DNA from 3 places in the Muribacter muris genome. Region 2 is predicted to be linked to each of the others. Evidence: riboswitches for the same ligand, from Rfam matches in the RefSeq annotation. Region 2 holds a riboswitch; each other region holds the start of a gene.
The links. Region 2 has a riboswitch for thiamine pyrophosphate ahead of thiB (thiamine ABC transporter substrate binding subunit). Riboswitches for the same ligand answer to the same signal wherever they lie in the genome.

Region 1 (10,393 bases), on a different contig from region 2:
TTTGGCATTGTTATCGCAAATATTAGGGCAAGGCGGATTAAGTTATTGTTTAGGCAAAATTAACGCTAGTTTTGCCGCTTTATTAGTCTTAACGCAGCCAATGATTGCAGCTTTCTACGCTTATGTAATATTTGGGGAAAGATTGTCATTTTTAGAAATCATCAGTTTAGTGATTGTCTTAATCGGGCTATATATTGCCAATAAAAAATAGTATGATAATTGCCATCTATTTATGATTTAACCCAAAATACAATGGCTGAACACGCTTTATTAGAGACATTAACCCACTTAATCACGGAACAACGCAACCCTAAATCAATGGAGATGGATCGTTTATCGGCGGCGGAGATCGTCGCATTGATGAACGAGGAAGATCATCAAGTGCCAACGGCAGTGCAAGCCTGTTTACCGCAGATTGCTGCTGCCGTTGAACAGATTGTCGCCGCCTTTCAGCGAGGCGGTCGCTTAGTTTATTTGGGGGCAGGTACAAGCGGGCGGTTGGGCGTATTGGACGCTTCGGAATGTCCGCCCACGTTCGGCACATCGCCCGAAATGGTTAAAGGGCTGATAGCCGGTGGCGACAAGGCGTTGCGTCAGGCAGTAGAAGGGGCGGAGGATAGCGATGAGGCGGGCAAAGCGGATTTGCAAGCGGTCGGTTTTTGCGAAAAAGATGTTTTAGTCGGGATAGCGGCAAGCGGACGAACCCCTTATGTATTGGGTGCACTAAGTTATGCCAAATCCCTTGGTGCATATACGGTTGCGATTGCCAGTAACCCTCATTCGCCAATGGCGAAAATGGCCGATATTGCGATTGAAACGGTGGTCGGAGCGGAAGTTTTAACAGGGTCAAGCCGGCTTAAATCCGGCACGGCACAAAAATTGGTGCTGAATATGCTTTCTACTGCCAGTATGGTGCTAATGGGCAAATGCTATCAAAATTTGATGGTCGATGTGCAAGCCAGTAATCAGAAGTTGCTCGCCCGTGCCGTGCGTATTGTGATGCAAGCGACAGAATGTTCACAAACGACAGCGGAAACGGCACTCGCCCAAGCCAATCAAAATGCCAAATTGGCAATAATGATGATTTTGAGTGGCACGGATAGTGCCACTGCCGAGCAATTATTGCGTCAAAATCACGGGCGGTTAAGATAGTTGTACCGCTAGGCTTTGCCAATAACCAGTGAGAGAATACCTGCTGCAATAAGCGGCCCGACCGGTACGCCTTTCAAAAAAGCCACGCCGATAATCGTGCCAATCAGCAGCCCCGTAACCAGCACGGGCTGGCTGCCCATCAGGTTTACGCCTCTTCCGCCTAACCAAGCAACCAGTACGCCGGCTATAATCGAAAAGAACATTTTCAGATCAAGAAGCTGGCTGATTTCCGGCAGCGTAATTCTGCCGGACACTAACGGGCTCAGCACGCCGATTGTTAAAATCACGATCCCGATTTTTAAACCGTATTGATCGGCAAGCGGCAGGTATTTAGCCAAAAAAGTTTGTTGCATAATCAGTAGCACGGCGGCGGAGATCGTAACGGCACTATTTTGGCTGAATAAACCGAGTAGGATAAGTGCCACGAGCAGTAATGCCACTGCATTGAATTGTAAAGACATAATCTATATGTGGGAAAAGTAAAATCCCTTACGATTGTAAGGGATTGAAAGATTAACTGGCAACCATCACCATTGCAGGACGGATCACTCTGCCGTGTAAGGTGTAGCCTTTTTGCATTACGCTGCTGATATGGTTCGGCTCAATGTTTTCTGCCGGCTGCATTGAAATCGCTTGGTGCAACTCCGGATCGAAAGCCTCACCGATATTACCGACGGCGACCACACCGAAATTAGTCAGTGTTGAAACCAAACCTTTATGGGTTAATTCCACCCCTTCGGCGAGGGCTTTGCTGCTTTCGTCCGCCCCTTCCAATGCTTGTAGCGCACGCTCAAGATTGTCCACCACATTCAGTAATTCTTTGGAAAATTTCTCAAGGGCAAATTTGTGCGCTTTTTCAACGTCTTGTTCGGTGCGGCGACGGATATTTTCAATTTCGGCTCTGGCACGCAGGGCAATGTCCTGTTCCCGTTTGTCTGCTTCGGCGATGTAAGCCTCTAAACTTTGAATGCGTTCATTTGCCGCAACAAGCGGGTCGATTTCTGCGCTTTCTTGCAAATCTGCCGGTGCTTGTTCGGTTTGCTCTACGGTTTCTTCTGCCACAACATCTTGTTCTACAGGGGATTTTTCGGTTTGATTTGTCATTTATAAGTCCTCTAAATGAAAATTTACATTGCAAATTTTTGCACAAAACTGACCGCTAATATAGTGCTAAATCCGCCAATTTCAAGCCGAATAAGCGATTTAGTTCAGTAAATGCGCCATTGCTTTTTCTTCTTGTTTGATCCGCACCGCTAAAATGACAAGATAGACGGGTAAGCCGAACATTGCGGTATAACCGGCGTGGCAAAACAGGCTTAAACCAACTAATTCCGGAATGATATTGAGAAAATAGTTAGGGTGGCGAATGTATTTAAACAGGAAAGAACGGTTAATTTTGTGGGCGGGTAAAATGTAAAGTTTGACTGTCCAAATCTCTTTTAAAGCATAGATCACATAAAACAGCATAATAAAGGCAAAAATGAGCAGTGCTAAACCGAGCTGGGCGGTATAATCAAAGCTGATTTGACGGAAATTTGCCTCCGTGATAGCAGCGAGATAAAACAGAATATGTGCGGCAGAGAGCAGTATTGAATTGGTTTTGCCGTATTGAACCGCCCCTTTTGCGATCAGGGCTTTTTCGTTACGAATTGATATAGATAAGGTGTAAAAACGCAGGGCTAAAATAAGTGCGAAAAGGGTATTGATAAATAACATAAAATCTCCTTTTAAAAGGGTAAAACCATATCACCTTAGACAAAATGATGCACCTATTCTTACATTATAGAACGCCGTTTGGCGAGATTATCCGCAGAAATAACCGTTCTCTCTATGTTGATTTTTCGCTATAATCGGCAACAATTTTCTCTCTATTTTGATAAAGGATAATTTTATGATGCGTTCTCATTATTGCGGAGCATTAAACCGCTCTCACGTTGGCGAACAAGTAACCTTAAGTGGCTGGGTTCACCGTGTGCGTAACCTCGGTCGTTTTATTTTTATGCAAATTCGTGATCGTGAAGGGATCGTACAAGTTTTCTTTGATGAAAAAGACGACGCACTGTTCAAAATTGCCAGTAGCTTGCGTGCGGAAGCCTGCGTACAAATTAAAGGCGAAGTGATTGCTCGTGATGAATCGCAAATCAATCAAGAAATGGCTACGGGCGAAATTGAAGTATTAGTCAAAGGGGTGCTGGTATATAACAATGCGGAGGTACTTCCTCTTGATTTCAACCAAAACAACACGGAAGAGCAGCGTTTAAAATACCGTTATTTAGATTTACGCCGTCCGGAAATGGCAGAACGTTTGAAAACCCGTGCCAAAATCACCAGCTTTGTCCGCCGGTTTATGGACGATAACGGCTTCCTTGACATTGAAACCCCAATGCTCACCAAAGCCACGCCGGAAGGCGCGCGGGATTATCTTGTGCCGAGCCGTGTGCATAAAGGCAAATTTTATGCGTTGCCACAGTCGCCGCAGCTATTCAAACAGCTTTTGATGATGTCGGGATTTGACCGTTATTACCAAATTGTCAAATGCTTCCGTGATGAAGATTTGCGCGCCGATCGCCAGCCGGAATTTACCCAAATTGATGTGGAAACCACCTTTATGACCGCACCGGAAGTGCGGGCGATGATGGAAAAAATGATCCGTGGGCTCTGGTTGGATCGCTTAAATGTCGATTTAGGCGAATTTCCACAAATGACCTTTGCGGAAGCGATGCGCCGTTTCGGTTCGGACAAACCGGATTTGCGCAACCCGCTTGAATTGGTTGATGTCGCCGATTTATTAAAAGAGGTAGAGTTTAAAGTCTTTAACGAACCGGCAAATGATCCGGAAGGGCGGATTGCGGTTATCCGAGTGCCGAACGGGGCGGAAATCACCCGTAAACAGATTGACGAATACACCCAATTTGTCGGTATTTATGGGGCGAAAGGCTTGGCGTGGGCGAAAGTCAATGATGTGAACGCAGGGCTTGCCGGTTTGCAAAGCCCGATTGCGAAGTTTTTAACTGATGAGGTGGTTGTCGCCCTCTTAGCCCGTGTAAATGCACAAAACGGCGATATTATTTTCTTTGGCGCAGATAAAGAAAAAATCGTAACCGATGCAATGGGGGCGCTGCGTTTAAAAGTAGGGCGTGATCTAAACCTCACTGATCTGGATACTTGGAAGCCGCTTTGGGTGGTAGATTTCCCAATGTTTGAAAAAGATGATGAAGGGAATTGGTCGGCAATGCACCACCCGTTCACCTCACCAAAAGAGTTAACGCCGGAACAGTTGATGGCTGACCCGAAAAGTGCAGTTGCCAATGCCTATGATATGGTGATCAACGGTTACGAAGTCGGCGGCGGCTCAGTACGGATTTTCGACCCGAAAATGCAACAAATCGTCTTCAACATTTTGGGCATTAACGAAGATGAACAAAAAGAGAAGTTTGGCTTCTTGCTGGATGCTCTCAAATACGGTACACCGCCGCACGCCGGTCTTGCTTTTGGTTTAGACCGTTTGACGATGCTGATTACCGGCACGGAAAATATTCGAGATGTGATCGCCTTCCCGAAAACCACCGCTGCCGCCTGCTTGATGACCGAAGCGCCGAGTTATGCCAATCCGCAGGCATTAAGCGAACTGGCAATTAGCGTGGTCGCTAAATCAGACTAAATTCAAAGCCCTTTAAATCAGCCGATTTAGAGGGCTTTTTTCTTAGACAAGTATAGTGAGAAATGTGAAAGTAAAAAGGAGACAATGATGCTTATCGACTATTGCAGCTTAGCCTGCCCGCATTGCCATCAGTCGATCAAAATTCCGCTCATCAAACCTGTTCAATGGATCAAGCAATGTCCCCACTGCCAACAAGCGATAAAATATAAATATTCGTTTGGAAAATTTTTTATCACTTTCTTACTAGGTTATGCAATCGTTATGTTGATCTGTCATATGTTGCTAAGTGAATATCCTAAAATTTATTTTATTTTGGCGATGATTGGTGGCTTTATGACTCAACATTTTTTAGGTGATGCGCATTTTGACAAAGAAGAGTAGCCTTGGTTAAGCTGGGGAAGTTGTGAATAGTTTACAAGCGGGTATTTTCTCTTAAAAATCTGCAAATAGGATACAGCCCACCAATCAAGATCTGATTGGTGGGGCGTTTTCCGTCTATAAAAGACTATCTTTGGTTTCTGCTATTTTCCATAGTGCGCCAAGGCTTAATAAGCCGTTAACAAAGAGATAAATGCCAACGCCCCATAAACCGAAATGATTATTTAGCGGAATGGTTATCAGCGTAGCAACACTTGCGCCTAAGATGCCGGCACAGTTATAAGCCAGTGATGCGCCGGAATAACGGACTTCCGTTGGAAACAGTTCGGGCAGTAAGCTGGCTAATGGGCCGTACCCCATTCCGATGAGCCCCATACCTATCATAAAAAAGAAAAATAGTCTTAATGTGGTTGCATTTTCAAGGAAGAACGGGATAAATAGCCCAAAGAGTGTTACACCTAGCGTGGTGATTATCATCCACTGTTTACGTCCGATACGGTCGATATAATATCCCGAAAGGCTGATCGTCAATGCAAGGGCAAAAGCACTGCATATTAACAGGAAAGTCAATGTGCCGCTTGAGAGCCCTAACCCTGTCGCATAACCTGCAGGCGAGAGTCCGACCGGTGATTTTGCATATACTTGAGCAAAGGCAATCATAATATAAAATAAAACATAGCCGGCAACGGATAGCAACATTCCTAAAATAAAAGGTTTTGCGTAGATGGAGAAAACCCATTTTATCGGCAAGTTTACCGCTCGTTTTTGTTGTGCTATTGCAGTGATAAAAATTGGGCTTTCAACTAATTTTAGACGGACGTATAACCCGATAAAAATGAGAATAACCGATGAGATAAACGGAATACGCCAAGCCCATTCAACTAATGCCTGATCACCAAAAAGCCAATTAACGACAAAGAATACGCCATTTGCCAGTAATAATCCTATCGGTGCACCTAGCTGTGGAAAGGTGCCGTACCATCCTCGTTTATGCTGTGGGGCATTTTCAATCGCGACCAGTGCCGCCCCTCCCCATTCACCGCCTAAGCCGATGCCTTGCCCGATTCTGCATAAACAAAGCAGTAATGTTGCCCAGATACCGATATGTTCATAAGTGGGTAATAATCCGATAATGACTGTTGCCGAGCCCATTAGAAGCAGAGAGACGACTAGCGTGTTTTTCCGACCGAAGCGATCACCGAAATGCCCGAATAATGCGGCACCTAGCGGTCGGGCGATAAAGGTCAGGGCAAGTGTCGAGAGTGCTGCGATCTGACTGGACACAGGATCGGCGCTATAAAAAAACTGATGATTAAAAATGAGTACCGCAGCAATCGCATAGATGTAATTATCGAAATATTCTATGGTCGTACCTATCATTGTCGCGGTAATTACCTGCTTGAGGTTGTTTTGTGTCGGTTGCATTTGTTGCTCCTTTAGCATTGCACGGGTGTATGATGAACGCTGAATAGCAGTTAGTTTAAATCTAATCCCATTTGCCAAAATGCCACTTCCATACGAGTAGCCGTAGTAAAAATCTCTTGGATTTTTTGCAACTGGGAGGGAGTGATAAATTGACAAAGTTGTTCTAGCGTTGCACCGATTTGTGCGGCACTATGTTGAAAGTCTGGAGAAGCGTAACTGTCAATCCATTTTTGATAAGGATTATTTGATGGACTAAGCCGGCGTTCATTAATCATTCTGGCAATTTCAGCATAGCCTAAAGCACAAGGCGCGATTGCGGCATATAGTTCGGCGAGTGTGCCGTGCATACCACAATCTAAAACGTAACGAGTATAAGCTATGCAGGCGGGGGCTTCGGAAAGTTGTTGCAGTTCTTCCTTTGATATACCCCATTCCTTGCAATACGAGATATGTAACTCGCTCTCCTCTAAAATAGATTGTACCACCTGCTGTGCAGCACTCATTTGAGCAAACGTATCCGCCTTATAAACGGCTAACCCAAATGCTCGGCTATAATGGAAAAGATAGAGATAGTCCTGCTTTAGATAATGTTGGAAATTTATAATGGGCAGCGTACCTTGAGCAAGTTGTAGCACAAAATGATGTTCGATGTAGTTTTTCCAATGAATTGAACTACCTTGGATGAGTTGTTGGCAAGTAAGCATCCTATTTCTCCTATTTTCAGTTGAATATAAACGGAATGAACTCAAGATAGTCTGAAAACAGTTAGTCTAATAGGGTAGAGAAAATGCGAGAATGGAGTAAAAAATAAAGGGGAATATGATGTGGACATAATTAGTTTCCTACGCCAGTACTAACTGTTTCAGGTTCACGGGTATGATCTCAGCCATAAGGCACCCCGACTAATGCCACCAGTGTAGCAACTTTCTTGGAACACTCAATATCCTTCATACAAAATTGTGATAAAGATCTCATTATTTTTATTGAAAATAGTGTAGAATTTCAAACGCAATATGGCTCGGAAACAAGGGGCAAAATGAGACTAAAAACCTATCAACACTGGCTGGTAGAATATTATAAACTTCGGCAATGGTATGACTATACCCCTTTTATCCGCTTGAATTTTTTGACGGAGGAAGTCGGCGAGTTGGCACAAGCGGTACGGGCGTATGAAATCGGGCGGGATAGAGCCGATGAACCGCCGTTATCTCAACAGACTCGTTTAGTACATATTCAGGAAGAAATCGGCGATGTGCTGAATAATTTGCTTATTTTAGCCGAGAAATACCAGCTTGATTTAGCAGTGATAATGCAAGAAAATCAACGCAAATTAACACAACGTTTGGAGGGGAAAGCGTGAATATTACCGTTTATTGCGGCGCAAGTTTGGGAAACGACATCGTTTATCGAGACTCGGCAGTGCGTTTAGGAAAATGGATTGTCGCACATCAGCATCGCTTAATTTACGGTGGCGGGCGAGCAGGGCTGATGGGCGTGATTGCCGATACGGTGCTTGCCGAAGGCGGCGAAGTTATCGGGGTGATGCCGACTTTTTTAGCGGAGCGGGAATTGGCACATACCGGCTTAACCCAGTTAATCACGGTCGATTCAATGTCGGTACGCAAGCAAAAAATGATCGAATTGGGCGAAGCGTATATTGCATTAGCCGGCGGGCCGGGGACGTTAGAGGAAATCAGCGAGGTAATTTCGTGGGCAAGAATCGGACAAAACCCGAACCCGTGCATTCTGTTTAATCAAAGCGGCTATTACAATCCCCTCAAAATGTTGTTTGAGCAAATGGTGAAATCCGCATTTCTCACGGCAGAGGATTACCAAAAAATCTTATTTTCCGACGATTTAGACGAAATCGCACAGTTTATTGCCACTTACCAAGCCCCACAAATTAGGCGTTATTAAATGAAGTATAAAAATCCCTATTCCGTTTTGGTGGTGATTTATGCCCAACATAGCGGACGGGTGTTAATGTTGCAACGCCAAGACGAACCGAGTTTTTGGCAGTCGGTAACCGGCACGATTGAAAGCGGCGAGCAACCCTTCCAAACGGCGTTGCGGGAGGTGAGAGAAGAAACGGGTATTGATATTGCTGCACAAAATTTAACGCTCGTCGATTGCCAATTCAAGATAGAATTTGAAATTTTTCCCCAATTCCGCTATAAATACGCCCCGCAGATTACCCATTGTCAAGAGCATTGGTTTTTATTGGCGGTTAATGATGAAATGTCCCCTGTATTGAGTGAACATCTCTGTTTTCAATGGCTTTCACCCGAACAGGCGGCAAAACTGACGAAATCCCCCAATAATCGTTTGGCAATTGAACGCTATCTCATCAACAAAGAGAGCAAAATGTCAGATTTTTTAGCATAGCAAGCGGTCAGTTGCGTGCTATTTTTTGCAAAATCAGTATTGGGGCAAGTGATTACCCCGTTAAATATTCAAGAAGACAAATAAGGAAACAAAATGGCAGGTCATAGTAAGTGGGCTAACATTAAACACCGCAAAGCCGCACAAGATGCGCAACGTGGGAAAATTTTTACAAAATTAATTCGTGAATTGGTTACTGCGGCAAAATTAGGCGGCGGTGATGTGTCGGCAAACCCTCGTTTGCGTGCGGCGGTGGATAAAGCCTTATCCAGCAATATGACACGGGATACGATTAACCGTGCGATCGAGCGGGGTGTCGGCGGCGGCGATGACACCAATATGGAAACAAAAGTGTATGAAGGTTACGGGCCGGGTGGAACTGCGGTGATGGTTGAGTGTCTAAGCGATAACGCAAACCGTACTATCTCCCAAGTACGTCCAAGTTTTACCAAATGTGGTGGAAACTTAGGCACGGAAGGCTCGGTCGGTTATCTCTTTAGCAAAAAAGGGTTGATTTTAATTGGCTCGGCGGATGAGGACGCTTTAACGGAAGCGGCGATTGAAGCCGGTGCGGACGACATTCAACCACAAGAAGATGGCAGCTTTGAGATTTATACGGCTTGGGAAGAGTTAGGGACGGTGCGTGACGGTATTGAAGGGGCGGGCTTTAAAGTAGAGTCTGCCGAAGTAACAATGATCCCTTCAACAACGGTCAATTTAGACGCGGAAACCGCACCGAAATTATTAAAACTGATCGATATGCTTGAAGAGTGTGATGATGTACAGAACGTTTATCACAACGGCGAGATCAGCGATGAGGTTGCCGCACTACTTTAGTTTTTACTCAAAGGAGTTCGAATGAAATTGATGAAATTTACCCCGGCACTTGCAGCGGCACTCGTATTATCTGCCTGTTCAACCGCATCTGATGTGGTATCCAGTACCACTAATGCCGTCAGCAAAACGGCAGATGCGGTGAGCAGCGGGGTATCTCAAGCAGCCACAACGGTAAAAGACGGCGTATCCGATGCGGTGAAAACCGTTACCGATAAATTCGATACAACGACAAAATCGGTGGTTTATCATTGCCAAAATAATACGCTGGTTACAGCCACTTACGGCTTTGAAGGCGAGAAAGCGAAAAGAGTGAACCTCACGTTAGGCAAAAAAGTGATTAAAGGCTTAATGGTTGATGACAAAGCACCTAATCCGGTAACCTTTGAATCAAAAACACATCGCTGGAACACCGATGAAACTTTCTCACTGGCAACATTCGATAAATCTTCTTCGGTAATGCTCACCAAATTAGGTAAGCAAACGGATCAAATTTTAGCGAAAAACTGCCGTATTGATGAAGCGGCAACCGCTAAATTGAATAAGTAATCTTTTCACTGC
Region 2 (10,393 bases):
AAGATCAACGACCATCATCAGAAGTGGCTAGTTACACAAGTAGCGGTAACGTTACCCGCTTAAATGCAATGCCGGAAGTCGCACAAATGTTCCAACAAGCAATGCAGCAAAATCTCAATAGTAAGGGATTTAAAGTTGTAGAAGGGGCAAGTAATGCTAACGTAACTATAAATATCAAAAAGTTTTTCGCAGATGTTGAACAAGGCAACTTACGTCATAAAGTCACCGCTAACATCAATGTAGAAATCGCCGTACAAGGCATAAAAGGCAATTTTACCAAAAACTTCAATACTTCTCGGAGTTATGAAGGTGCATTTGGAGCAGATAATAGTAATATCCAAAAAGTCTTGGAAGAGGCTTACCAAGATTCTATCCGCTCAATCTATAATGACAATGAAATCGGTCAGGCGATTCATCAATTTAAATAGATCTTCTTTATAAAAAATAAAAGGCTAAGTGTTAGATTTTCACTTAGCCTTTTTAATACATATTGTTATGAGGGATTACATCATACCGCCCATTCCACCCATACCGCCCATTCCGGCGCCTAGGTCGGCTTTTTCTTCTTTCGGCAGATCGGTGATCATACATTCGGTTGTAATCATCAAACCTGCGATAGAAGCAGCAAATTGTAATGCGGAACGGGTTACTTTAGTCGGATCTAAAATCCCCATTTCGAGCATATCGCCATACTGTTCGGTTGCGGCGTTATAACCATAGTTGCCGTTGCCGTCTTTAACATTGCGAGCTACAACGGAGGCCTCTTCACCGGCATTGGTTACGATTTGACGCAATGGCGCTTCCATTGCACGAAGGGCAAGTTTAATCCCTACATTTTGCTCTTCGTTATCGCCTTTTAAGGTTGCCACCACTTTATTTGCAGCACGTACCAGTGCAACACCACCACCAGCTACCACGCCTTCTTCAACGGCTGCACGTGTTGCGTGTAGTGCATCGTCAACACGGTCTTTTTTCTCTTTCATTTCAACTTCGGTTGCCGCACCGACTTTAATCACAGCGACACCACCTGCAAGTTTAGCAACACGCTCTTGCAGTTTTTCTTTATCGTAATCTGAAGTTGAATCTTCGATTTGTTGGCGGATTTGTGCAACGCGACCTTTAATTTGCGCTTCATCACCTACACCATCAATGATAGTGGTGTTATCTTTGCTGATGACAACGCGTTTTGCCTGACCGAGTTCTTCTAATGTTGCTTTTTCAAGCTCCATACCGATCTCTTCAGAAATAACCGTACCGGCAGTTAAGATCGCAATATCTTGGAGCATTGCTTTACGGCGATCGCCAAAGCCCGGTGCTTTCACTGCTGCCACTTTTACGATACCACGCATTGTATTAACCACGAGGGTAGCTAACGCTTCGCCCTCAATGTCTTCAGCGATAATTAACAACGGTTTGCCCGCTTTTGCGACAGCTTCCAAGACCGGTAAAAGTTCGCGGATATTGGATACTTTTTTATCTACCAATAAAATATACGGATTATCTAATTCAACTGTACCCGCTTCTGGTTTATTGATGAAGTAAGGGGATAAATAGCCACGATCGAACTGCATACCTTCTACAACATCTAAAGCATCTTCTAAGCCTGTGCCGTCTTCAACGGTGATCACGCCTTCTTTACCGACTTTATCCATTGCTTGTGCAATCAATTTACCGACAACACTGTCGCTATTTGCTGAGATTGTGCCGACTTGCTCAATTTCTTTTGAGGTTTCACAAGGTTTAGAGAGAGCTTTTAATTCTTCCACAACCGCTGTAACCGCTTTATCGATCCCACGTTTTAAATCCATTGGGTTCATACCGGCGGCAACAGCTTTTAAGCCTTCATTCACAATCGCTTGTGCAAGGACAGTGGCGGTTGTTGTACCGTCTCCCGCTGCATCATTGGCTTTAGAGGCAACCTCTTTTACCATTTGTGCGCCCATATTCTCGAATTTATCTTCCAATTCAATTTCACGGGCAACGGATACGCCGTCTTTAGTGATGGTCGGTGCGCCAAACGCCTTATCTAATACAACATTGCGTCCTTTTGGACCTAACGTAACTTTTACTGCATCAGCTAATACGTTTACACCGTTTAACATTTTGACGCGTGCATCGTTACCGAATTTTACATCTTTTGCTGCCATTTTCTCTTCCTCTCCAATTTTATTCAACAATCGCTAAAATATCGTTTTCAGATAAAATTAACACTTCTTCGCCGTCAATTTTTTCTGTTTTTACGCCATAGCCTTCATTAAAAATAACCACATCACCGACTTTAACGTGCATCGGGTGCACCGTGCCGTTTTCTAAAATGCGACCGTGCCCGACCGCTAACACTTTGCCACGGGTAGATTTAGTTGCCGCTGAACCGGTTAAAACGATACCGCCGGCGGATTTGGTTTCCACTTCTTCACGCTTTAAGATAACTTTGTCGTGTAATGGACGAATTTTCATTGCATTTTTCCTCTTAAGTGAATTTAACATTCTGTGTCATCGGCTTTGAAAAATGACACAACGCCACCCTATTTGGAGTTCTCTCGGCTGATTTCAAGGGGATAAAGCATATTTTTGCAAATTTTTCAGCGAAATCGACCGCTTGCAAAAGCCTAAAGTAGATTTGTCTGACAATAAAGGCTATTAAATCGGCACTTCCGTTTAATAGCCTTTATTTTAATGGTTGAAATTACAGTTCTTCTTCGCTGAAAACATCGTTTTCCACATCATTATCATCGAACTCAATCTCATCATCTTTATCTTTCTTATTTTTGCTTTTTTTAGATGTCTCTAAAATCAGCGCTTTCTCAGGATTGTTCGCAAGCAATTCTCGAATATCCTGTTCCAATTTAACCGCAATTTCACTGTTATCGCTGAGCCATTTGATCGCATTATTTTTGCCCTGCCCGATTTTCTCGCCATCAAAAGAGAACCACGCACCGGATTTTTTGATGAAACCGTGGGCTTCCGCAAGAATTAACAATTCACTCATTCTGGAGATCCCTTCACCGTACATAATATCAAATTGGACTTCACGGAACGGCGGGGCAACTTTATTTTTAACCACTTTCACTTTCGTTTGGTTGCCGATAATTTCATCGCCGTTTTTCACTACACCGGCACGGCGGATATCTAAGCGTACCGAGGAATAGAATTTAAGCGCATTTCCGCCCGTAGTCGTTTCCGGATTACCGAACATCACGCCGATTTTCATTCGGATTTGGTTAATAAAGACAACCAAACAGTTCGTATTTTTGATATTTGCCGTTAATTTACGCAAGGCTTGGGACATCAAACGTGCCTGCAAGCCCATATGGGAATCACCCATATCGCCTTCAATTTCGGCTTTCGGTGTCAGCGCTGCCACAGAGTCCACGATAATCACATCGACCGCACCAGAGCGGACTAAAGCATCACAAATTTCCAATGCTTGCTCGCCGTTATCTGGTTGAGAAATCAATAACTCATCGGTATTCACCCCTAGTTTACGGGCATAAATCGGGTCAAGGGCGTGCTCGGCATCAATAAAGGCACAGGTTTTTCCCGCTTTTTGTGCCTGCGCAATGGTGGAAAGGGTCAGCGTAGTTTTACCGGACGATTCCGGACCATAAATTTCCACAATTCTTCCCATTGGCAAGCCGCCAATACCCAGTGCCAAATCCAGTCCTAAAGATCCTGTTGAAATGGATTCAATATCAAGGTGTTGGCTTTGACCGAGCGTCATAATCGACCCTTTGCCAAACTGTTTTTCGATTTGTGCCAGTGCGGCGGCAAGGGCTTTTTCTTTATTTTCCGGATCAACCTGTTTTACAACTGCAGTCGCTTTAGAGGGTTTCTTCTCTGCCATAATCGTTTCCTTAATGTGATGAAGGCGGTGTTAATGTATGCCTAAAAACTGTAAATTATTATACTGTTTAACCATACAGTTTCAAGTCTTTTTCTAAAATTTTTGATCAGTATGGCTTAACATCGTATTGTGCTTTTGTTAATCGGTATTGCACGTCTTGGATCAAAAGGATTAAGCGCATTGATCATCATTATCTGCTGATAGTCGTACAAATTATGTTGAGCAATCTCCGTCAGAATAACCTGTTTTTTATCAATTAGTTGGCTTAGCTGCGTTCCTTTTAATAAATAGTGTGTCGGGCTGTGCCAAATACCGTTTTTTAAAAACAGAAGATTGCCGATAGTACAATCACTAATAAAGCCGTTTTTTATAATAATAAGCTCTTCTCCACTTTTTTTCGGAAATTGTTCGAATAATTGCCGATCGGTATATTTGAATGTATACTCTGCGTCATTAAGTTGTACACAACGAAAATAATCTATCTCTCTTTTCAGATAAGGAAAAAACTCAATACAATATGAACTTTTATTGTAGCTGATTTTACACCTTACTATTCCCGTCTGATAAGATATTGGAATATGAATAATATCCGCTAAATTAACCGTATTTTCTGTGTTAAAATACAATCGCATTGCCTGCTCATAACGTTTTTGATGATAATAAATGTTTTGAACAACGCCATCAATAATTGCGATCGTTTCAAATAGAGGATATTGGCACATAAACTTTTTCCAAAATTTCATTATATTCTGCGCTTAACTCGCTTGATATGGTAATGCCGCCACCGCTACGAAAATAGAGCTGTTGATCTTTTTGTTCAATATAACGAATAGCCACCGCACTTTCTAAGGATTCACCGTCAAAATAGCCAAAAATACCGGTATAGTAACCCCGTATTTGCCCTTCTGCCTGTTGAATAATCTCCACAGTCTTCTGCTTCGGCGCACCACTGATTGAGCCTGCCGGAAGCAGTTTGGCAAGCATTGTGCCGATTTCTGCCTGCCAATTTTCCTTTAATTGCCCACAGATTTCGGAACTGGTTTGATAAATCGCACCACGGTGTGTTTCCACTTTCTCAAGATAACGGTATTTTGACACTTGAATATTGTGTGAAACAAGAGCAAGATCATTACGAATTAAATCGACAATAGTATTATGTTCGCTTAATTCTTTTTCAGAATTTAATAATTTTTCTTTAGCATTTCGTTCATTGGCATTTATTGTCCCTTTCATCGGATAAGAGTAAATTTTATTATTCTCAATCCGAATAAAACATTCCGGCGAAAAGCAAACAAAGTGATCCTCTAAATAACATTTATATTTTGCTTGGCTGGCAATATATAATTCTGCCAAACTATAATTAGTGTCAATTTTAGTCGGATAGGTTAAATTCAATAAATAGCTATTGCCTTTTTGAATTTCACTTTTTACCCGCTCAAAGCCTTTTTGATATTCAGCAAACGGCATTGGCGAAAAGCTAAATTCAAACGCTTTATCTATATTTATCTGCCTATGAGGTTCGGTTTTTTTGCAAAAAAAATCGAAAAACAGACCGCTTGTTTGGGTGTCTTCAAGGGGTAGAATTAAAGGCTTTTGCTGTTCAAAATCAATCAAAAAGAAAAACGGACGTTTGGCTTGCCCGAATTGGTTGGCGGTATGGATAAATGTTTGCATTATTCATTGAATAGTAATAAAAGCACCGGAGCGCTAGTTATAATTCAATTCTAGGGAGATTACAATAGCCAAGAAGAGAGATTCTGTTTGCTTATAATCTTTACATTTTCTATCTTTAGACTACAATACTTTTCAAGTATTTCATCCATAAATATAGGTAAACACTATGAAAAAATCTCTAATAATGACACTTTGCGCCGGCTTATTTTTATCCGGATGCGCAACTGAAGGTAATCGGGTTGTGGAAACGCCTAAAGTCGCAAGCTATAACACAACCTATTCAGGGGTCAAAGCACCGATTTCCGTTGGCAAATTTGATAATAAATCCAGTTACAATAACGGTATCTTTGCAAGCGGTGAAGATCAGCTTGGTAATCAATCAAAGACGATCTTAATGGCTCATTTACAACAAACGGGGCGTTTTAGTGTTTTGGATCGTACTAATTTAGCTGAAACAGCGGCAGAAGCAAAAATTAAGGGTAAGAAGCAAAATCTGAAAGGTGCAAATTATGTTGTTACCGGTGATGTAACGGAATTTGGTCGTAAAGTAGTTGGTGATCATCAATTATTCGGTATCTTAGGAAAAGGTAAAGAGCAGATTGCTTACGCAAAAGTTACGCTAAATATTGTCAATGCTCAAACATCTGAAATCGTCTATTCCGTTCAAGGTGCAGGGGAATATAGCCTGTCTAATCGTGAAATTGTCGGTTTTGGCGGTACTGCCGGCTATGATTCAACTTTAAATGGTAAAGTGCTGGATTTAGCCATTCGTGAAGCGGTCAATAATTTGGTAAACGGTATTGAATCGGGTAGATGGCAACCGGCTAACTAATCATTGAGGTAAATTATGATTATCAATAAAAAACTTGCAATGATTGTTTGCATAATGGGTTTAACGGCTTGTGGTACACGCAGTGAAAAACACTCTATTTATCACTGGGATAGCGATTATAGTCAATCTGTTTATCAAACATTACTACAAGAGGGTAATCCGCAAGAGCAATTGCAATCGTTGGAACAAATGGTTGCTAAAGGTGAAGGTAAAACGCCACCCGGGTTATATGCACAAATTGGTTTGCTTTATAATCAAATTGGTAATGTTTCAAAAGCAAAAGAAGCCTTTACTAAAGAAACCCAGCTATTTCCTGAATCAAAACAGTATATTCAATTTCTGCTCACAAATGGGGTAAAAGGAGTGAAAAAATAATGAAACTGTTTAAATTGCTTGCACTATCTCTCTCTGCAGTTTTACTTGCTGCCTGTGGTGCAAAAACACCTTACGATTACAGTGCATTACAAGAAAGTAAGCCGCGTTCAGTGCTTGTTTTAATGCCAACGGATCAAACCACCGAAGTTAAAGCGGGTGCCGCCGTGCTGTCAAATATTACCGCCCCTCTTGCAGAGGCGGGTTATTATGTTTTTCCGTCAGCATTGGTATATGAAACCTTTAAGTATAATGGATTAACACAAGCTCAAGACATTCATAATGTCAAATTGGATAAAATCAAAAGTATCTTTGGTGCCGATGCGGTTTTATACATTGATGTTGAAAATTACGGCGTGAGCTACCAAATTATTAACAGTGTAACGAGAGTGTCAATGAATGCTAAATTGGTTGATACTAAAACAGGCAAAACCTTATGGACAGGTAAAGGCTATGCCAGTGTCGATAGTAGTGATAATAACAGCGGTTTGCTAGGAAATCTAATTCGGGCTGCGGTAAGCCAAGTGATGAATCATATTAATGATAAAAGCTATGACGTTGCCGGTTTTGCCAGCTGGAATTTACTCCGTACAGGTCAATCCCCTAACATTCTTTATGGTCCGTATCATCCTAATTACGGCAGAGATCCTCAGTTAAATAAGACTAAGTAAAGGTCTTAATTTTACTTAAAATCGGTAGTTAAATACTACCGATTTTTTGATTGCTTATTTGCTCACCGCTTTCTGCCAAGTGGCTAACCATTGTTTGACCGTATCAGTTTCGGGCTGATGAAATTCAATTTGGGTGTAATTCGGCAGGGTTTGAAAGAGCGGATCGGCTTGGCTGCTCACCACCGGCTTCATCACATTATGGTAGGAAATCACTTTTTGGGATTCCGGTTGGTGTAAGAAAGCTAAAAATTGCCGTGCCAATTCAGGCTGCTTACTCGCTTTGGTAATGGCAGCGACTTCCGTTTGCACTAAATGCCCTTCCTCAAAATTTAAGGCGACATAATCTTGGCTTTTCTCGTGCCATTGGTGATAGAGCGGCGAAGTCGCATAACTTAATACTAAATCTGCTTCCCCTTTTAAAAACGCACCGTAAGTTTCCGACCAACCTTTTCCAACCGTTACCGTATGTTTTGCAAGGCTTTGCCACGCAGTTTCAGCCTTGTCGCCATAAACTTGATTAACCCAAAACAGTAAACCACGCCCTACGGTACTGGTGCGGGGATCTTGATAAATCACGCGTAAGTCCTGCCTTTCCACCAGTTCTTTCAGGCTTTTCGGCGGATTAGCCAATTTCTGTTTATGGTAGATAAAAGCGTACTCGCCGAAATCGTAAGGGATAAAGGTGCTATTCATCCACGGTTGTTTGAGGTCGAGCGAACTTGTATCCAGTTGATGCGCAATAAATAGCCCCGTTTTTTCGGCCTCCGGCATCACAAAATTATCAATCCCCAGCATAACGTCCACTTTAGTTTTATGTCCTTCCAGACGAATGCGGTTGAACATTGTAACCCCGTCTTCAAAGGGCATAAATTTCACATCGCAACCGCATTGTTGTTCAAACATTTTTTCTAATTTAGGCGCAGGTCCCCATTCCGATGTGAATGAATCGTAAGTATAAACCGTCAATGTTGGGGAGTCGGCAAAGGCGGATAGGGCAAGAAAAAGACCGGAAAGCGGCAAAATTTTGGTAAGTTTCATAAGTGTTCCTTCTAAAATGGAGATAAATAGAAGGATCTAAAACAGAATACGGCGAAATTGTCTGTCTCAAATCCCTACGCTGATATTAGTCAGATCAGGTTCTATGGGTATTTCTCAGCGTGATATATCACGCACCCCAATGAGAACATTCGCATTCTACTATAAAGAAAGCGGAAAATCGCTTAAAATATCGCAAATTTTTCATTTGTCGATTTTGCCGGTCTAACGACCGCTTGTAAAAAGGATCACGATTTGAACGAACTGATTATTACCCTTGAACCGCAGGATAACGTCCGGCTCCAAGCCTTTTGCGGCGCTTTTGATGAGAATTTAGCCCTTATCGAAAAAAGTTTTAACCTCTGCATCGCCCGCAACGCTTTTACGCTCACCTTACAGCCACAACCTGAAACCGACCATTCCCCCCAACTTTTACAAAAGGTTGCCAAGCTGCTACAACAACTCTACAACGAAACCGCCCCTCTAAAAGGCAAAGTAAAAGAGTTAGATCTTGAAGATGTGCATCTTGCCATTCAAGAAAGTCGCTTAATGTTGCAATCTGCCGACACCTCAACGGCGTATGAGATCGCAATCAAAACCAAACGGGGGGTGATTAAACCGAGAGGCGAGCATCAGCAAGCCTATTTACGCAATATTTTACGCCACGACATTAGTTTTGGTATTGGGCCGGCTGGCACAGGCAAAACCTTTTTGGCGGTCGCCGCAGCGGTGGAATCACTAGAGCGTCAAGAAATCCGCCGCATTCTGCTAACACGACCAGCGGTTGAGGCGGGCGAAAAACTGGGGTTCTTACCGGGGGATCTTGGGCAGAAAATTGAACCCTATTTACGCCCGTTGTACGATGCACTGTTTGAAATGCTGGGCTTTGAACGGGCGCAAAAATTGATGGAACGCAATGTAATTGAAATTGCGCCCCTTGCCTATATGCGCGGGCGGACATTAAACGATGCGTTTATTATTTTAGACGAAAGTCAAAATACCACGATTGAGCAGATGAAAATGTTTTTGACCCGTATCGGCTTTAATTCCAAAGCGGTAATCACCGGCGATATTACGCAGGTCGATCTGCCCCGCTCGCAAAAATCGGGGCTGAAACACGCTATCGAGGTGCTGAGCAAAGTGGAAGATGTCAGCTTCAACTATTTTGACAGCCAAGATATTGTACGCCACCCGATCGTAGCGAAGATAGTGCAAGCCTATGATGCGTGGGAGGCGGAAGATGAAATCCGCCGAGAAAATCGCCGTTTGGAAAAACTGGCATTAGAGCAAGAAAAAATTCTCGCACAGGCGGAAAGTTTATAACACAACGGCGTGATCACATCACGCCGTTTTCTGTTTACAGTGCTTTAAGCACATTAACCATTTCGATTGCGCCTAAGGCACATTCTGCGCCTTTGTTACCCGCTTTTGTGCCAGCACGTTCAATCGCTTGCTCGATATTTTCGGTGGTTAAGACCCCGAACATCACCGGTACGCCTGTCTCTAAGCTCACTGCACCGATGCCTTTTGCCGCTTCGTTACAGACATAATCGTAGTGAGTGGTTGAGCCGCGAATAACTGTGCCTAAGCAAATCACCGCATCATATTTGCCGCTTTGCGCCATCTTTTTGGCAACCAGCGGGATTTCAAATGCTCCTGGCACCCAAACGGTGTCAATATCGGCTTCGCTTGCACCGTGGCGAACCAACGCATCTACTGCGCCGGATAATAATTTGTCGTTAATAAAATCGTTGAAACGGGCGCAGACAATGCCGAATTTTAAGCCTGTCGCCACTAAATTACCGCTGATTTTTGCCATTTTGGTATCCTTATTCAATAAAAGTAAATCTTGTCTTTGCAAGCGGTCGCTAACGCTTGCCTATTTGCAAAAGTCCGACATCATATAGCGATTGCATCATAAGTAGAGGCACTGCCTGCCCCTCAACTATCGGATTTTGCAACGGC
Region 3 (10,393 bases), on a different contig from region 2:
ATTCACCACGCTAATCGGCGAAGTAAAGGCTAACTGCTTGCCGAGCAAACTTAAATTGACATCGGCTTTTAAATTCGGGTTGGCTTTGAACTGTTCAAGTTCGGCAACCACTTCGACTTCATCTAATGAGGCTTGGTTTTCCGTTTGAGTGGCGTAACTTAACGAAGCCGTGGTCGCAAATAAAGCGGTATAAATGAGATTGTGTTTAAAGGTCATAGGCGTTCTCTAAGATAGAAGTTATTAAGAATAATTCTCAATATTCTACTCTCTTTTATTCGTAAAATCGCCTGCTAAATCGGTTTAGTAGTCAGTTTTTACAAAAATTTAATTTTGCAAATGTTGGCAAGATATTGACCGCTTGAGAGAGGAAACTATGGCATTATCTATCGGTTATATCAGTCTGAAGACTATTCATAGGTAGCGGGTATATTCAAACTCTATCTGTTATTGAGGAAGAGAGATTAGCGTGTTCCTACAGTTTGAATGAAAAGCGTATTGTGATCATACTGGGAACAATGAAAAATCGCCCCTCACTCGTCAGAATAAGGGGCAGATTAGGGGATAAATTAGAAATCCATTAACTCTTTTTCTTTGTCGGCTAACACTTCATCGACTTTTTTGATGAAGCTGTCGGTGATTTTTTGGATCTCTTCTTCGGCTTTGTGCTGCTCGTTTTCGCTGATTGCTTTATCTTTGAGTAAGGCTTTGATTTTATCGTTAGCATCACGGCGAACGTTACGAATCGCGACTTTGCCTTGCTCGCCTTCGCCTTTGACAATCTTGATTAAATCACGGCGGCGTTCTTCCGTAAGCGGTGGAAGCGGCACACGGATAGTCGTGCCGGCAGAAGATGGGTTTAACCCTAAGTCAGAGGTTAAAATCGCTTTTTCAACCGCACCGATTAAAGAACGGTCAAACACGCTAACAGCAAGGGTGCGGGCATCTTCCGCCACCACATTGGCTAATTGACGTAACGGGGTTGCCGCACCGTAATACTCGACTTGGATTCCGTCTAATAAGCTCGGTTGCGCACGACCGGTACGGATCTTCGCAATATGTCCTTTTAATGCCTCAAGGCTTTTTTCCATACGTTCTTGCGTGTCTTTTTTAATGTCGTTAATCATTATGCTGTTCCTTTCTAAACAAATAAACGGGGCGATTTTACCTAATTTCCGGTGGTTTTCCTAGCGATTGTTGAGAATTATCGGGGCGGCTTTGAGTTGCCGAACGGCTAAGGGGATATCCGGCGCTTGGGTGATGGCGGAAATGACAGCAAGCCCGTCAATCCCGCTTTGGCGTAAGCGGGCGGCATTAGCAGTATTGATGCCGCCGATCGCCACACAAGGCTTATCAATCGCTAATCGGGGCAGGTTATCAAGGAAATCCACGCCTAAAGCGGCACTGTGGTCGAGCTTTGAAGCGGTTGGGAAAATCGGCCCGATGCCGAAATAATCAATCGCGTCATAATGGCGATAATGTTGGAGTTGTTCAAGGGTATTGATCGATAATCCAAATATGAGATTTTGCTTTTTTAGCCGCTCAATAATCTGTTTGACATTGCCGTCCGATTGACCGATGTGAATACCGTCCGCCCCGACTGCCAGCCCCAACTCGACATCATCATTCATAATAAAAGGAATCTGATAGTCGTGGCATAATCGGCGACATTTTTTGGCGAGATCTGCCTGTGCTTTAGGCTGTGCAGCCAAAGAGAATTGACCTTTATCACGAAATTGAAAGCAACTGATGCCGCTCTCTAGTGCCTGTCTTAAGATGTTCAGTAAGTTATCGGCAGGATCGCCGCTTAAATGTCGCATATCCTGTGTGCCGGCAATAAAGTAAAGATGCAGTGAAGCCCTAATATTAACTTTCATCTTGATATGCCCAGTGGTTAGTCGGCCCTTGCCCTTTGCCGATATTTAAACTGTTGCAAATGGCGGCATTGACAAATTTTTTAGTGATACTGACCGCTTGTTGTACGGTTTTGCCTTTTGCAAGCTCCGCCGTAATGCAGGCGGAGAAGGTACACCCTGTGCCGTGAGTATGGGGTGTGTCATAGCGTGGGGTACTTAATGTCAATTCAAATTCAGGGTGAAACACCCAATCGGTACTCATCTCCCCTTGAAGATGTCCCCCCTTTATAATCACAGCGTTTGCGCCCATTTTTTGTAGGGCTTGTGCCGCCCGTTTTGCCGTGCGATGATCGGTGATGTGTATGCCGGTTAAGGCTTCCGCTTCCGGTAAATTAGGGGTAAGAATGTCCGTTAAAGGCAGTAATTGGCGGATCAAGGCAGTGATCGCGTCAGGGGCTAATAAAGCTGAGCCACCCTTGGCGATCATAACCGGATCGACAATGAGCCGATTAAATTGATAATAGCGTAGCTTGTCGGCAACACATTCAATGACCTCACTACTGCCGAGCATACCGAGTTTGACGGCGGCGAGTTCAAAATCTTGCGCTACCGTATCAATTTGTGCAGCAATACTCTTGACAGGAATAGGGTGAATGTCAAACACCCCTTGCGTATTTTGAGCGGTTACGGCGGTAATCACGCTCGTGCCAAAAACACGGCGCATTTGGAACGTTTTTAAATCCGCCTGAATACCTGCACCGCCGCCACTGTCCGAACCGGCAATCGTCAGCACTTGAGGGATCTTATTCATCACTTACCCTCGCGCGTGTTGAAATATCTGTCGGGCGAAGGGTGGCAAGACAATCAAGTAACTGCACGGCGAATTTCCCTGATTGCTGCGGTAAAATCCCTTGAGTTGCCAGCTCGCCTGCTATGTTATAACTTGTGCAGGCTTCAATGGTCGCTTGGAAGGCTTGATCTTGGTCGGCAACGCTCAAAAAGGCGGCAAATACTGCACCGAGTAGGCAGCCTGCGCCGGTGATACGGGTAAAAAGCGGTGTGCCGTTGTGGATATTCACCACGCGGTTACCATCGCTGATGCGATCGATTTCTCCGCTCATTGCCACGATACAGTGATATTTTTGGGCAACTGCCTGTGTCATCGCAGCGAAGTCCGCTTGCCCCTGTCCGGCATCGACTCCTTTCGCTTGCCAATCTATTTCGGCAAGTGTGGCAATTTCACCGACATTACCCCGAATAACGCTCATTTTCACCGTTTGTAACAGATGGGCTATGGCTTGTTGGCGGTAAGGCGTTGCCCCTACGCCAACGGGATCTAACACAACCGGCACGTTCAGGGCATTTGCCGCACGTCCGGCGCATATCATTGCATCGAGATCCGAATGATTGAGCGTGCCGATATTTAAGAGTAAGCCTTTGGAAAAGTGTTGAATATCTGACATTTCTTGCACATTGGCGGACATTAACGGCGAAGCGCCCAATGCCAACAGACCGTTTGCGGTGTAGTTGGCGACAACGTAATTGGTAATGCAATGGATTAACGGGTTGGCTTGGCGGATTTTATCTAAAAGAGAAAATTGCATAGTGTCTCCTATTTATTGAATAAAAGCAGAACCAGCAATATTGACGAAAAGGTGGACAGTATTGAAGTTAGTTCCCTACGTCAGTATTAACTGAATCAGGTTCACGGGTATAATCTCAGCAATAATTGCACCCCGACTAAACGATTTTTAGTCTAATACTGCCAAAATATTTCGCAAGTGGTTGCGCGAAAAAAGATCAAAAATGTGATCTTCTTCACATGTTGAGAGCAATATTTTTCAGAAAGCGATTGATCAGGTTTGCCCTGTGCGATTTCAGCCTATTGATGCGGAGATTGTTGCTGTATCCGGCGGGGCTTTATGTTAGACTGCCCGCACTTTTCCGCCGAACAAGCGGTAAGAAAATTTCCATTTTTTGCAAAAGGATCAGGTTATGTATCAACAACAGATTTTGGCAGAATTGAAAGAAGCTGCCGAAGTATTAGATAAATTCATTCAAGACGAACACAATTTAGCCTTAATTCAGCAGGCGGCATTGCTGATTTCCGACAGTTTCAAACAAGGCGGAAAGGTACTTTCTTGCGGTAACGGCGGTTCGCACTGCGATGCGATGCACTTTGCCGAAGAGCTGACCGGACGTTATCGCGAAAACCGCCCCGGTTATCCGGCGATTGCCATTTCCGATGTCAGCCATTTAAGCTGTGTGAGTAACGATTTCGGCTATGAATATGTCTTTTCCCGCTATGTTGAAGCCGTGGGGCAAAAAGGCGATGTCCTGTTTGGACTGTCCACCTCCGGCAATTCAAAGAATGTGCTTAATGCAATAGCAGCGGCGAAAGCCAAAGGAATGAAAGTGATTGCGATGACGGGTAAAGACGGCGGGCAAATGGCGGGGCTGGCGGATGTGGAAATCCGTGTGCCGCATTTCCGCTATGCCGATCGTATTCAAGAAGTGCATATTAAAGTCATTCATATCTTAATGATGCTGATTGAATTTGAAATGGCTAAAGCGGCGTAATGTTGTTTAATGTCGATAGATCGGGGCAGGGGAGATGCCCCGATTTTTCGTGAAAAATCACTGGATTTTTTCTAAAATCCTGCTAAAATTCGCCCGTTTTTTGTGCTTAAGCTATTTTGCACGAAAAACGTTTATTTTTTTATGTTAATCCAAAATCACACACATATCATTAACTGGTTATCGGGGTGCTGTTAGATAATCTTTAACGGTCGATTTATCAGGGTATGTGGAGGCTAAACCCTTCCCATTTCATTGGGAACTCACAAAAGGAAAATTTTTATGGCACAAGTATCTATGCGCGATATGCTTAACGCAGGCGTTCACTTCGGTCACCAAACTCGTTACTGGAACCCAAAAATGAAACCGTTTATCTTCGGTGCGCGTAATGGTGTTCACATTGTAAACTTGGAAGTGACTTTACCGTTATTTAACGAAGCGTTAGCGGAATTAACCCGCATTGCGAGCAACAATGGCAAAATTCTTTTCGTTGGGACAAAACGTGCAGCGTCAGACGCAGTAAAAGCAGCGGCAGTAGAGAGCCAGCAATTCTACGTGAACCACCGTTGGTTAGGTGGTATGTTGACTAACTGGAAAACAGTCCGTCAATCAATCAAACGCTTAAAAGATTTAGAAGCGCAAACCCAAGACGGTACATTCGATAAAATCACTAAAAAAGAAGCATTGATGCGTACCCGTGAGCTTGAAAAATTAGAATTAAGCTTAGGCGGTATTAAAGATATGGCGGGTTTACCAGATGCAATCTTTGTCATCGGTGCAGACTACGAACATATCGCAATCAAAGAAGCAAACAACCTCGGTATTCCGGTATTTGCGATCGTTGATACTAACGCAAGCCCGGACGGCGTAAACTACGTTATCCCGGGTAACGATGACGCAGCACGTGCGATCCAACTTTACTTAGATGCAGCGGTAGCGGCAATCAAAGAAGGTCGTGGTCAAGAAGCTGTTGCAGCGGAATTTGTTGCAGAAGAAGCGGCTGAATAATCGTCTTTAAGGCAAGCCCTTAAAACACATTCATTATTTGTGAAGCAGGGGCAAATTTTCCCCTGCTTTCTTTTATCTACAATCAAGAGGAATCGAAAATGGCTGAAATTACAGCAGCACTCGTAAAAGAGCTACGTGAGCGTACCGGCGCAGGTATGATGGAATGTAAAAAAGCGTTAGTGGAAGCAAATGGCGATATTGAATTAGCAATCGACAATATGCGTAAATCCGGTCAAGCCAAAGCGGCTAAAAAAGCCGGTCGTGTTGCCGCAGAAGGCGTTATCCTTGCTCGTATCGGCGCAGGTTTCGGCGTATTAGTTGAAATGAACTGTGAAACAGACTTCGTAGCGAAAGATGCCGGCTTCTTAGAATTAGCGAACGAAGTAGCGGATTATGCAGTTGCAAACAAAGGTGCAACCATTGATGCGTTACAAGCGCAATTTGAAGAAAAACGTGCGGCGTTAGTGGCGAAAATCGGTGAGAATATGAATATCCGCCGTGTTCAATACTTAGAGGGCGAAGTGCTTGCACAATACTTACACGGTGCGAAAATCGGTGTATTAGTTGCGGGTCAAGGCGCTGAAGATGAGTTGAAAAAAGTGGCAATGCACGTTGCAGCCTCTAAACCTGAATTTGTTAATCCTGAAGATGTTTCTGCGGAAGTGGTGGCAAAAGAGCGTGAAATTCAAATCGAAATCGCAATGAACTCCGGTAAACCAAAAGAGATCGCAGAGAAAATGGTTGAAGGCCGTATGGCGAAATTCACCGGCGAAGTGTCTTTAACCGGTCAAGCATTTGTAATGGATCCATCACAATCTGTCGGTAACTACTTAAAATCTGTGAATACTTCCGTGTCCGGTTTCATCCGTTTAGAAGTGGGTGAAGGTATCGAGAAAGTGGAAGAAGATTTCGCAGCAGAAGTGGCAAAAATCACTGGCGGAAACGCATAATTTTTTCCTTTCAATTAAGAGCGAGCCTAAGGCTCGCTTTTGTCTTGACAAGCGGTGGGTTTCCCCACCGTTTTTGCAAAAAAATCATTGAAACCGACCGCTTTCTTTTTCCTTTTCGTTGGTTTTCAGGTAAAATTCTGCGACTATTTTCTTAATAAGTTTTGACAGATAGGACATTTACTGCCCTTATGAAAATGCAGAATATTCGTAATTTTTCTATTATTGCCCATATCGATCACGGCAAATCGACCTTATCCGACCGCTTGATTCAAACCTGCGGCGGCTTATCGGCGCGTGAGATGGAAGCACAAGTGCTGGACTCAATGGATTTGGAGCGTGAACGTGGCATAACCATTAAAGCCCAAAGCGTAACCCTTCATTACACCGCCAAGGACGGTGAAACTTATCAACTGAATTTTATCGACACTCCGGGACACGTTGACTTTTCCTATGAAGTATCCCGCTCTTTAGCTGCGTGTGAGGGTGCATTATTAGTGGTCGATGCCGGACAAGGCGTTGAGGCGCAAACCTTAGCAAATTGCTATACGGCGATTGAAATGGATTTGGAAGTTGTGCCAATTTTAAATAAAATCGACTTACCAGCGGCTGATCCGGAGCGAGTGGCGGAAGAAATTGAGGATATTGTCGGCATTGATGCAATGGAAGCGGTGCGCTGTTCGGCAAAAACGGGGTTAGGTATTGATTTGGTATTGGAAGAGATTGTTGCAAAAATCCCTGCTCCTGAAGGCGATCCCGAAGCGCCGTTGCAAGCGTTAATTATTGACTCTTGGTTTGATAACTATTTGGGTGTGGTTTCCTTAGTTCGGGTGAAAAACGGTACGCTCAAGAAAGGCGACAAAATTAAGGTAATGAGTACCGGACAATCCTATAATGTGGATCGCTTAGGGATTTTCACCCCGAAACAAGTGGATACGACCGTCTTAAACTGCGGCGAAGTCGGCTGGGTTGTCTGTGCGATTAAAGATATTTTAGGCGCGCCGGTGGGCGATACGATTACCCATCATCATAACCCTGCCGCAGAGGTGTTAGCGGGTTTCAAAAAAGTGAAGCCGCAAGTTTATGCCGGTTTGTTCCCGATTAGCTCGGACGATTATGAAGCTTTCCGGGACGCTCTCGGCAAGTTGAGCCTAAACGATGCCTCGCTTTTCTACGAGCCGGAAAATTCCACGGCACTCGGCTTTGGTTTCCGTTGCGGTTTCCTCGGCTTATTGCATATGGAAATTATCCAAGAGCGCTTAGAACGGGAATATGATCTTGACTTGATTACGACAGCGCCGACCGTTGTCTATGAAGTCGAGCAGACCAACGGTGAGGTTGTTTATGTGGATAGCCCGTCCAAACTGCCGCCGATCAGCAATATTGCCCAAATCCGTGAGCCGATTGCCGAGTGTAATATGCTTGTGCCGCAGGAATATTTAGGCAATGTGATTACCCTTTGCGTTGAAAAACGGGGCGTGCAAACTAATATGGTGTATCACGGCAATCAAATTGCCCTGACCTATGAAATCCCAATGGGAGAAGTGGTGCTGGATTTCTTCGACCGTTTGAAGTCTACGTCTCGCGGTTATGCCTCTTTGGATTACGGCTTTAAGCGTTTCCAAGCAGCCGATATGGTGCGGGTTGATATTATGATCAACGGCGATCGGGTTGATGCGTTGGCACTTATCGTGCATAAAGATAATGCACAGTATCGTGGGCGTGAATTGGTCGAAAAAATGAAAGATCTCATTCCCCGTCAGCAATTTGATATTGCGATCCAAGCGGCGATCGGCAACCATATTATCGCGCGCTCTACGGTTAAACAGTTACGCAAAAATGTCTTGGCAAAATGTTACGGCGGTGATGTCAGCCGTAAGAAAAAATTGTTGCAAAAACAGAAAGAGGGTAAAAAACGAATGAAATCCCTCGGTAACGTTGAAGTACCGCAAGAGGCGTTTTTAGCAATTTTACACGTTGGCAAAGACTAACCACAAGCGGTCGGTTAGTGAGATATTTTTGTAAATTTTCGATATTATGTAGCAAATGTACAATTTAAAGAAATGTAGGGACGCTACGCAAGTATCCGTGAAAATCAAATGATCTCAAAAGTTGTATGGTTTCCCTACTTATGAGATAGTATTTAAGTTTGTGCAACGGCTAATAATATCGTAAATTTCCACTTAAAACCGGCTGCTTGCAGAAGGAGAACGAAATGGCAAATATTCTGCCGATTTTATTTATTGCCGTGCTTTACGGCGTATGGAAAGTGTTGGAGAGCTACCAACTGCCGAACACCTTGTCGATTATATTGGTATCGTTGGTGGTGATCTGCGGTGGTTTTTGGGCGTTTTATAAATTCAGTGCCGAACCTCGCCGCCAAGCGAAAATTGCCCGTGAGCAAAAACGGCTAGAGCGTGAATTAACGGCGGAAGAACTGGCACAAGTTCAGCCTCGCTCAATGGTCGGTGAATTTCTTGCCTCACTCTTTGGGGTACTTTTCTTGGTCACTTTTTTACGCTCATTTATTTTTGAGCCGTTTCAAATTCCGAGCGGATCAATGGAACCGACCTTGCGAGTGGGCGATTTCTTAGTGGTGGAAAAATACGCCTACGGCATTAAAGATCCGATTTGGCAGAATACTTTAATTGAAACGGGCAAACCGCAGCGGGGCGATGTGGTGGTGTTTAAAGCGCCGCAGCAACCGGCAGTGGATTACATTAAACGTGTGATTGGTGTGGGTGGCGATAAAGTTCAATATAACTTATCCACCCAACAATTAACGGTAACAGACGGCAAAACCGGCGAAGTGAAGACATTCCAATATCAAGGTGCAGCACCAAATCCCGACTTTTTCTACCACGGTGAAATGCAAATTGAGCGTACGGAAATCGGTGATGTCCGCCATCAAATTTTGAATAACCCGCAGGCATTTAATTATGCCCCCTATTTTTATCAACAAGCGGGTCAAGCGGTCGGTGAATGGGTTGTACCGGCAGGGCATTATTTCGTAATGGGCGATAATCGGGATAACAGTGAAGACAGCCGTTTTTGGGGCTTTGTACCGGAAAAAAATCTGGTCGGTAAAGCCACTTTTATTTGGTTGAGTTTGGATAAAAAGCCGAATGAATTTCCAACCGGCATACGATTTAACCGATTATTTACCACAATACAATAATAATTTCAGCGGCAAAGTTGGTCGCATTTCCTTAACTCAAGGGCAGAGGTCTTAATGCAATTAGAACGATTACAATGTAAGCTGGGGTATCAATTCCGACAAATTGATTACCTAAAACAAGCGCTTACCCATCGCAGTGCAGGGGCAAAGAATAACGAACGGCTGGAATTTGTCGGCGATTCTATTCTTAACTTTGCCATTGGCAAGGCATTGTACGATAAATTCCCGAAAGCAAACGAGGGGGAACTCAGCCGAATGCGGGCCTCGTTGGTGCGGGAGCAGACCTTAGCGATTGTTGCGCGTCATCTAGAGCTGGGTGAGCATATACGCTTGGGCGCAGGCGAGCTGAAAAGCGGTGGTTTTCGGCGGGAATCCATTTTATCGGATTGTGTTGAGGCAATTATCGCGGCGATCTATTTGGATGCCGGCTTTGAAACGGCGCTTGAGTGTATTTCCCGTTGGTACCAAGATTTGCTGGTGGAAATGAAACCGGGTGAAGCGCAGAAAGATCCGAAAACCCGTTTGCAAGAGTATTTGCAAGGCAAAAGGCTAAAATTGCCGGAATATCAAGTGATTGAAATTAAAGGCGAAGCGCATAACCAAACCTTTACCGTAAGTTGTAAAGTTGAACGATTGGCAGAAACAGTGATCGGTAGTGGCACTAGCCGCCGTAAAGCCGAACAAAATGCCGCCGAGCAAGTCTTGCAAAAATTACTCAATAAATAATCTCAACAAGCGGTCAGTAAACGGTAAACATTTGCAAAAAATGCCTTAAAACCGACCGCTTGCTTTATGAAGAAATGCAATGCAATTAGATGATCTGAGCCAAT

Region 1: another riboswitch for thiamine pyrophosphate. It lies ahead of tenA (thiaminase II); the one in region 2 lies ahead of thiB (thiamine ABC transporter substrate binding subunit).
Region 3: another riboswitch for thiamine pyrophosphate. It lies ahead of thiM (hydroxyethylthiazole kinase); the one in region 2 lies ahead of thiB (thiamine ABC transporter substrate binding subunit).

What each region holds. Positions count from the first base shown of each region.
Region 1 is NZ_SPPA01000001.1:81,593-91,985, reverse strand. Features, by position in the region: gene E4T80_RS00465 (DMT family transporter) at 1-211, shown strand, start outside; gene murQ (N-acetylmuramic acid 6-phosphate etherase) at 253-1,152, shown strand; gene E4T80_RS00455 (DUF441 domain-containing protein) at 1,161-1,613, opposite strand; gene grpE (nucleotide exchange factor GrpE) at 1,666-2,256, opposite strand; gene E4T80_RS00445 (isoprenylcysteine carboxyl methyltransferase family protein) at 2,356-2,868, opposite strand; gene aspS (aspartate--tRNA ligase) at 3,044-4,813, shown strand; gene E4T80_RS00435 (hypothetical protein) at 4,901-5,194, shown strand; gene E4T80_RS00430 (MFS transporter) at 5,309-6,616, opposite strand; gene tenA (thiaminase II) at 6,667-7,320, opposite strand; TPP riboswitch at 7,439-7,527, opposite strand; gene E4T80_RS00420 (MazG nucleotide pyrophosphohydrolase domain-containing protein) at 7,653-7,976, shown strand; gene E4T80_RS00415 (LOG family protein) at 7,973-8,533, shown strand; gene nudB (dihydroneopterin triphosphate diphosphatase) at 8,534-9,001, shown strand; gene E4T80_RS00405 (YebC/PmpR family DNA-binding transcriptional regulator) at 9,095-9,835, shown strand; gene E4T80_RS00400 (hypothetical protein) at 9,857-10,381, shown strand.
Region 2 is NZ_SPPA01000013.1:3,239-13,631, forward strand. Features, by position in the region: gene E4T80_RS06765 (YajG family lipoprotein) at 1-428, shown strand, start outside; gene groL (chaperonin GroEL) at 504-2,147, opposite strand; gene E4T80_RS06775 (co-chaperone GroES) at 2,167-2,457, opposite strand; gene recA (recombinase RecA) at 2,687-3,844, opposite strand; gene E4T80_RS06785 (aminotransferase class IV family protein) at 3,961-4,566, opposite strand; gene E4T80_RS06790 (aminodeoxychorismate synthase component I) at 4,544-5,518, opposite strand; gene E4T80_RS06795 (CsgG/HfaB family protein) at 5,685-6,350, shown strand; gene E4T80_RS06800 (DUF4810 domain-containing protein) at 6,366-6,725, shown strand; gene E4T80_RS06805 (DUF799 domain-containing protein) at 6,725-7,393, shown strand; gene thiB (thiamine ABC transporter substrate binding subunit) at 7,448-8,431, opposite strand; TPP riboswitch at 8,485-8,580, opposite strand; gene E4T80_RS06815 (PhoH family protein) at 8,684-9,751, shown strand; gene ribH (6,7-dimethyl-8-ribityllumazine synthase) at 9,786-10,247, opposite strand.
Region 3 is NZ_SPPA01000022.1:22,377-32,769, reverse strand. Features, by position in the region: gene E4T80_RS09645 (TonB-dependent receptor) at 1-216, opposite strand, end outside; gene frr (ribosome recycling factor) at 567-1,124, opposite strand; gene thiE (thiamine phosphate synthase) at 1,185-1,874, opposite strand; gene thiD (bifunctional hydroxymethylpyrimidine kinase/phosphomethylpyrimidine kinase) at 1,864-2,664, opposite strand; gene thiM (hydroxyethylthiazole kinase) at 2,657-3,457, opposite strand; TPP riboswitch at 3,513-3,602, opposite strand; gene lpcA (D-sedoheptulose 7-phosphate isomerase) at 3,849-4,433, shown strand; gene rpsB (30S ribosomal protein S2) at 4,713-5,438, shown strand; gene tsf (translation elongation factor Ts) at 5,537-6,388, shown strand; gene lepA (translation elongation factor 4) at 6,583-8,376, shown strand; gene lepB (signal peptidase I) at 8,601-9,563, shown strand; gene rnc (ribonuclease III) at 9,618-10,289, shown strand.